2 regions of the Micromonospora sp. NPDC048040 genome follow, and region 2 is predicted to be linked to the other one. Evidence: riboswitches for the same ligand, from Rfam matches in the RefSeq annotation. Region 2 holds a riboswitch; the other holds the start of a gene.

Region 1 (3,393 bases), on a different contig from region 2:
CGCCGGGCGGGGGCGGGACGGGGACGCCCCCGCGCGGCCGGGCCGGGCGGGGGCGTCGGGGCGGGCGCCCGGTCAGCCGAGGTCGACGGCCGGGTAGAGCGGGAAGCCCGTGAGCAGGTCGCTGGCCTGCTTGCCGACCCGGTCGGCGACGGCCGGGTCGAGGACGTACTTGGCCTTCGACGGGGTGCCGTCCGGGTTCGCGCCCGGCCGGGTCTGGCTGAGCACGGTGTGGATCAGCTCGGCCGTCTCGTCCATCTGCGCCGGGCCCAGCCCCCGGGTGGTCAGCGCCGGGGTGCCGACGCGGATGCCGGAGGTGTACCAGGCGCCGTTCGGGTCCTGCGGGACGGAGTTGCGGTTGGTAACGATGCCCGAGTCGAGCAGGGCCTGCTCGGCCTGCCGGCCGGTCAGCCCGTAGCCGGTGACGTCGATGAGCACCAGGTGGTTGTCGGTGCCGCCGGTGACCAGCTTGCCGCCCCGGCGCAGCAGCCCCTCGGCGAGGGCCTGGGCGTTGGCGACGATCCGCTGGGCGTAGTCGGCGAAGTCGGGGCGGCGGGCCTCGGCCAGGGCGACGGCCTTGGCGGCCATCACGTGCGGCAGCGGGCCGCCGAGCACCATCGGGCAGCCCCGGTCGACCTGGTCGGCCAGCTCGGGCTGGCAGAGCACCATGCCGCCGCGCGGGCCGCGCAGCGACTTGTGCGTGGTGGTGGTGACGATGTGCGCGTGCGGTACCGGGTCGAAGTCGCCGGTGAAGACCTTGCCGGCGACCAGGCCGGCGAAGTGCGCCATGTCGACCATGAAGGTGGCGCCGACCGAGTCGGCGATCTCCCGCATGATCCGGAAGTTGACCTTCCGGGGGTACGCCGAGTAGCCGGCGACCAGGATCAGCGGCTTGAACTCGCGGGCCGCCTCGGCGACCTTGTCGTAGTCGACCAGCCCCGTGGCCGGGTCGGTGCCGTAGCTGCGCTGGTCGAACATCTTGCCGGAGATGTTCGGGCGGAAACCGTGGGTGAGGTGGCCGCCGGCGTCCAGGGACATGCCGAGCATCCGCTGGTTGCCCAGCTCCCGGCGCAGCGCGAACCAGTCCGCCTCGGTGAGGTCGTTGACGTGGCGTGCCTGGGCCTTCTTCAGCGCGGGGGACTCCACCCGGTCGGCCAGGATCGCCCAGAAAGCGACCAGGTTGGCGTCGATGCCGGAGTGCGGCTGCACGTACGCGTGGGCCGCGCCGAACAGCTCCCGGGCGTGCTCGGCGGCGAGCGCCTCGACGGTGTCCACGTTCTGGCAGCCGGCGTAGAAGCGGCGGCCGACGGTGCCCTCGGCGTACTTGTCGCTGAACCAGTTGCCCATGGCCAGCAGGGTGGCCGGGGAGGCGTAGTTCTCGCTGGCGATGAGCTTGAGCGACTCGCGCTGGTCGGCGAGCTCGGCGCCGATGGCGTCGGCCACCCGAGGCTCGACGGCGCGGATCACCTCGAGGGCGCTGCGGAAGGCGGTGGATTCGGCGTTCGGCGACGACATGCGACCTCCAGTGACGTGCGGAAGGCCCAGGCGCTCGGCATGCGTCCTCATGACGGGACCGCTTCCCGATGGTTCTCCATCCCCACGCGCCAGTCACGGCCCACCGCCGATCCTACCGGGTCGGCCGGGCGCGCCCCGGCCCACCTCGGGACCGCCGCACCCGCGGTGTGGTGCATCGACGGGCCCGCGCCCCGCGCGGTTCGCGGTCGTCCCCGGCCGCGCATAGGATCGCGGTCATGGCAGGGGAGGACGGCGGGGGTGGCAGCCTGCTCGCCATCAGCGACCTGCACGTGGGGCACCCGGGCAACCGGGCGGTGGTGGAGGGGCTGCGCCCGGGGTCGCCGGACGACTGGCTGATCGTCGCCGGGGACGTCGGCGACACCGTGGCCGACGTCGAGTGGGCCCTCGGGCTGCTCGGCGACCGCTTCGCGCGGGTGGTCTGGGCGCCGGGCAACCACGAGCTGTGGACCCCGCCGGCCGACCCGGTGGCGCTGCGCGGGGTGGCGCGCTACCAGCACCTCGTCGACCTGTGCCGGCGCCTCGGCGTGCTGACCCCCGAGGATCCGTACCCGGTGTGGCGGGGGTCGGGCGGGCCGGTGCTGGTGGCGCCGCTGTTCCTGCTCTACGACCACAGCTGGCGCCCGGAGGGGTTCGACACCCCGGAGGCGGCGCTGGCCGAGGCGTACCGGACAGGGATCGTCTGCACCGACGAGTTCCTGCTGCACCCCGACCCGTACCCGAGCCGGTCGGCGTGGTCCGCCGCCCGGGTCGCCGAGACCGCCCGCCGGCTCGCCGCGCGGGAGCCGGGGCTGCCGACCGTGCTGGTCAACCACTGGCCGCTGCTGCGCGAGCCGACCCGGATCCTGCGCTATCCGATCTTCGCCCAGTGGTGCGGCACCGAGGCCACCGCCGACTGGCACCTGCGCTTCGACGCCGCCGCGGTGGTCTACGGCCACCTGCACATCCCCCGCACCACCTGGCACGACGGGGTGCGGTTCGAGGAGGTGTCGGTGGGCTACCCGAGGGAGTGGCGGTCCCGGGCCGTACCGCCGGCGCTGCGGCGGATCCTGCCCGCGCCCCCGGCGTGACGACGGGCCCCGGCGCACCGGGGCCCGCCGGAGTCGGTCGGCTCAGGCCGTCACGGCGTCCAGCGACTTCTTGATCGCCTTCGGGTCGGTCGGTGTGCGCGGCGCGTTCGCGCGCAGCTCGACCATCCGCTCGCCGATCTCCTGGAGCTGCTTACGGCCGAGCGCCTCGCGCACCTTCGGGAACCACTCCTGCTCCTCCTCCTCGACGTGGTGCAGGACGTTCTCGATCAGCACCGTGGTCTTGGCGTTGAAGCGCTCGTCGTCGGCGTCCATGGCGAACAGTTCGGCGCAGAGCACGTCGGCGACGTGGTGCTCCTCGTACGACTCGAGGATGTCGTCCTCCAGGTCGGGCAGGAGCTTGCGGACCTCCGGGTACATCACCTCGTTCTCCAGGTAGGTGTGCACCGTGAGGGCCTCCAGGATCTGGCTCACCAGCTTCTGCCGCCGCGCGGCCGGTCCCTCCTCGGCATCCTGGAACGCCTTGAACAGGCGGCGCATCTCCTTGTGGTCCTCTTTTAACAGGACGATGGCATCGGTGGACACCGTTGACCTCCTCGGCTCGTCGGACGCCTCCTCCCGTACCCCAGCCGTGAGCAGCGAAAACGGGTGGGGCCCGGCGGATCACCGCCGGGCCCCACCACGGGTCGTGCCGTGCTGCTACTTCACCACGTTGTACGCGTTGACCATGCCGGCGCCGTAGAAGCCGTTGCGCTGCCCGCCGGAGCAGGTGGCGTCGTAGGCGTTCGGGCCGGCCGCCATCAGCGGCACCGGGTTGTAGACACCGGCGGGGCAG
Region 2 (3,393 bases):
CGGGACGGTGGTGGGGGGAATGGTGGCGCCTCGGTTGCTCGCCCGGGTGGGCGGCAAGCGGGCCATCGTCGTGGGGTTCGTGGTGCAGGCCGCGGCGACGTTGCCGTTGGCGTTCCTGGGTGCCGACCGGGTGTGGCTGGTGGTGTTGCTGGCGGCGACGTTCGTCGGTGGGGTGGCGAATCTGGTGGCGATCGTCGGGTTCATGGTCACGGCCACCTCGGGGCTGCCGGCCGAGGAGCAGGGTTTGGCGACCGGGCTGGCGACGATGAGTCAGCAGGTCGGGATCACGCTGGGTGTGCCGGTGATGTCGTCGGTGGTGACGGCGGTTGCCGGGGGCGGCGCCGGTGCGTCGGGTGTGCTGCAGGGGGTCGGGGTCGCGGTGTGGGTGAACGGCCTCGCCTGCGTGGGGGCGGCGGTCCTTGCCGGGTTCGTCCTTCCGTCGGCGCGGGAGGGGGCGTGACTGTCCGGCACGTGCTTGCGTTCGCCGGTCTCGGCGGGGTCACCGAGCTGGTGTGCGGGGCCCGCGTGAAGCGGGGCGAGAGTCCCGCTTCCCCGGCGTCCTGACCCGGGAACCGGGGCGCCGGGTGCGGCCCGCGGGTGGTCGGGGTGGACCGGTGTCACGGCGGCCGGTCCACCCCGGGGTCCGTCGGCCCGGCGTCGAGGGCGTTCGCCGCCGGGCCGGACGATGTCAGAGGTGGCCGGTGGCGCGGCGGGCGGCGTCCAGGGCGTTACGGAAGAGCATGGCGACGGTGGTGGGGCCTACTCCCCCGACGCGGGGGGTGATGGCGCCGGCGACGTCGGCGCAGGTCTCGTCGACGTCGGGCAGTAGGCGGCGTCCTTCGTAGCGGACGCCGCCGCCGATGACGGTGGCGCCGGGGCGGACGTGTTCGGGCTGGATGATGCCGGGGACGCCGGCGGCGGCGATGAGAATGTCGGCGCGGCGGGTGTGGGTGGCCCAGTCGGGGACGCCGGTGTGGACGACGGTGACGGCGGCGTTGGCGGTGGGGCGTTTCTGGGTGAGCAGCAGGGCGAGGGGGCGGCCGAGGGTGGCGCCGCGGCCGAGGATGACGACGTCGCGGCCGGCGACGGGGATGTCGTGGAAGGCGAGCAGGGCTTCGATGCCGGCGGGGGTGCAGGGCAGCGGGCCGGGCAGGCCGAGGGCGAGTCGTCCCATGTTGAGCGGGTGCATGCCGTCGACGTCGAGGTCGGGGTCCATGGTCTGCAGGGCCCGGTCGTAGTCGAGGTGGCCGGGGATGGGGTGCTGGATGAGCAGGCCGTGGACGTCGGGTGCGGTGTTGAATTCGGCGATGGCGCGGTGCAGGTCGTCCTGGGTGGCGGTGGCGGGCAGGTGGACGTGGGGTGAGTCGAAGCCGAGTTCGGCGGCCTGGCGCTGTTTGATGCGGATGTAGCCGGCGCTGGCGTCGTCGTCGCCGACGAGGATGGTGGCGAGGCTGGGGGTGATGCCGGCGGCGCGCAGGGCGGTGACGCCGGCGGCGACGTCGGTGAGGATGCGTTCGGCGACGGGGGCGCCGGGCAGGAGTCGGGCGGTGGGCATGGTGCTCCTCCGTCAGCGGAGGCCCAGGCGGTCGACCTCTGCTCGTGGGAGCTCCCCGATGGTTGTTGCCATCCCCTGGCCGCCAGTCGCGTCGGGTTCAGCTTGCCACAGGTGGTCAGCCGAGGTCGACCAGGAGGGGGCGGTGGTCGGAGATGGCGGACAGGGGGGTGTGTACGGCGGTGACGGGCGGGAGCTGGTCGATGCCGTGGCGGTCGGCGAGGATGTGGTCGAGTTGCACGCGGGGTTGCCCGGCGGGGTAGGTGGGGCGGCGGCCCAGGGGGTGCCAGCCGGTGAGGAGTCGGGCGGGGCCGGCGGGGAGGTTCAGGTCGCCGAGGAGGATGCGGGGCGCGGGCAGGGTGCGTAGGGCGCGGATGGTCTGGCGGAGTTGGTGGGCGTTCCAGCCGGGGACGAAGGACAGGTGGGTGGCGGCGACGGTGAGGTGGCCGTGTGGGGTGTCGAGGACGGCGGCGAGGACGACGCGGGGTTCGTCGTGCAGGAGGGTGAGTCCGCCGCCGGGCCCGGGGACGTAGACGGGTGAGCGTACGGGGGCGGGGCGCAGTCGGGTGACCTGCCAGCTGCGGACGCGGTGGCGGGTGACGAGGCCGACGCCGTAGCAGGGTTCGCCGTGTCCGTCGTCGTCGTGGCGCAGGGGGCGGAACTGTTCGCCGGGGGTGCCGACGACGGCGGCGGCGAAGCGGTGTTCGTCGGCGCCGAGGGCGCGGGCGGCGATGGCGGTGAGGTCGAGTTTGCCGCTGCGGCTCTGGTCGCGGTCGACTTCCTGCAGGGCGAGGACGTCGGCGTCGAGGGCGGTGACGGCGGCGGTGAGCCGGTCGGGGTCGACGAGGCCGTCGGTGAGGGACCGGCCGTGCAGCAGGTTGAAGGTGGCCAGGCGCACGTTTGCACCCTACGTGGCCGTGGGAGGGTTGCCGGGTGTTGAAGGTGCTGTGGTGCTCGGTGGTGCTGTTCGTGGCGTTGGGTGCGGTGGGTGTGTGGTTGCGTCGGCGGCGGGGTCGGTGACGGTGGTGCGGGCCGGGGTGCCCGGTCGAGTTTTCGGCGGATGAGTCACGCCGTGGCGTAAATCGATGTCCTGGGACGGCGTGGTGCCGCGATCATGGAGCGGACACGGACCCGCAACCGATGGGAGTTTCTTCCGTGCCTGTGCCTGCCGACCCGACGGTCCTCCATCCGATGCCTGAGCAACCGCGGGTGGTGTTGCTCCGGCCGCTGGTGAAGTCCCCGCTGATCGAGGTCGGGGAGTACACCTACTACGACGACCCGGACGATGCGACCGCGTTCGAGACGCGCAACGTGCTCTACCACTACGGGCCGGAGAAGCTGATCATCGGCAAGTTCTGCGCGCTGGGCACGGGAGTGCGGTTCGTCATGAACGGTGCCAACCACCGGATGGACGGCCCCTCGACCTTCCCTTTCCCGACCATGGGCGGCTCGTGGGCAGAACACTTCGACCTGCTCACCGGGCTGCCGGGCCGAGGGGACACCGTCGTCGGCAACGATGTCTGGTTCGGTTACGGCACGACGGTCATGCCCGGCGTACGGATCGGGCACGGCGCGATCGTCGGCTCGGGCGCCGTGGTTACCAGCGACGTGCCCGACTACGGCATCGTCGGCGGTAACCCGGCCCGCCTCATCCGCACCCGCTACAACGACCAGGACGTTGCCCGGCTGCTGGCGGTGGCCTGGTGGGACTGGCCCGTGGAGCACATCACCGAGCACGTACGGACGATCATGTCGGGCAGCATCGCCGATCTGGAGGTCGCCGCCCCGGACACTGCGCGCGGTTGACGCGCGGGCAGGAGTTTCTGTGCGGGCGCATCGTC

What was found. A riboswitch is a leader RNA that binds a small molecule or an ion and turns the genes downstream of it on or off. The one in region 2 is predicted to bind ZMP and ZTP.
Region 1: it holds a riboswitch for ZMP and ZTP, as region 2 does, so the genes downstream of both, ACZ6O2_RS21430 (glycine hydroxymethyltransferase) here and ACZ6O2_RS16840 (bifunctional 5,10-methylenetetrahydrofolate dehydrogenase/5,10-methenyltetrahydrofolate cyclohydrolase) in region 2, are expected to answer to the same signal.

What each region holds. Positions count from the first base shown of each region.
Region 1 is NZ_JBVJGT010000023.1:12,587-15,979, forward strand. It holds gene ACZ6O2_RS21430 (glycine hydroxymethyltransferase) at 73-1,512, opposite strand; ZMP/ZTP riboswitch at 1,530-1,619, opposite strand; gene ACZ6O2_RS21435 (metallophosphoesterase family protein) at 1,749-2,600, shown strand; gene ACZ6O2_RS21440 (hemerythrin domain-containing protein) at 2,643-3,143, opposite strand; gene ACZ6O2_RS21445 (S8 family peptidase) at 3,258-3,393, opposite strand, start outside.
Region 2 is NZ_JBVJGT010000014.1:123,096-126,488, forward strand. It holds gene ACZ6O2_RS16835 (MFS transporter) at 1-460, shown strand, start outside; gene ACZ6O2_RS16840 (bifunctional 5,10-methylenetetrahydrofolate dehydrogenase/5,10-methenyltetrahydrofolate cyclohydrolase) at 689-1,555, opposite strand; ZMP/ZTP riboswitch at 1,570-1,655, opposite strand; gene ACZ6O2_RS16845 (endonuclease/exonuclease/phosphatase family protein) at 1,671-2,450, opposite strand; gene ACZ6O2_RS16850 (CatB-related O-acetyltransferase) at 2,693-3,358, shown strand.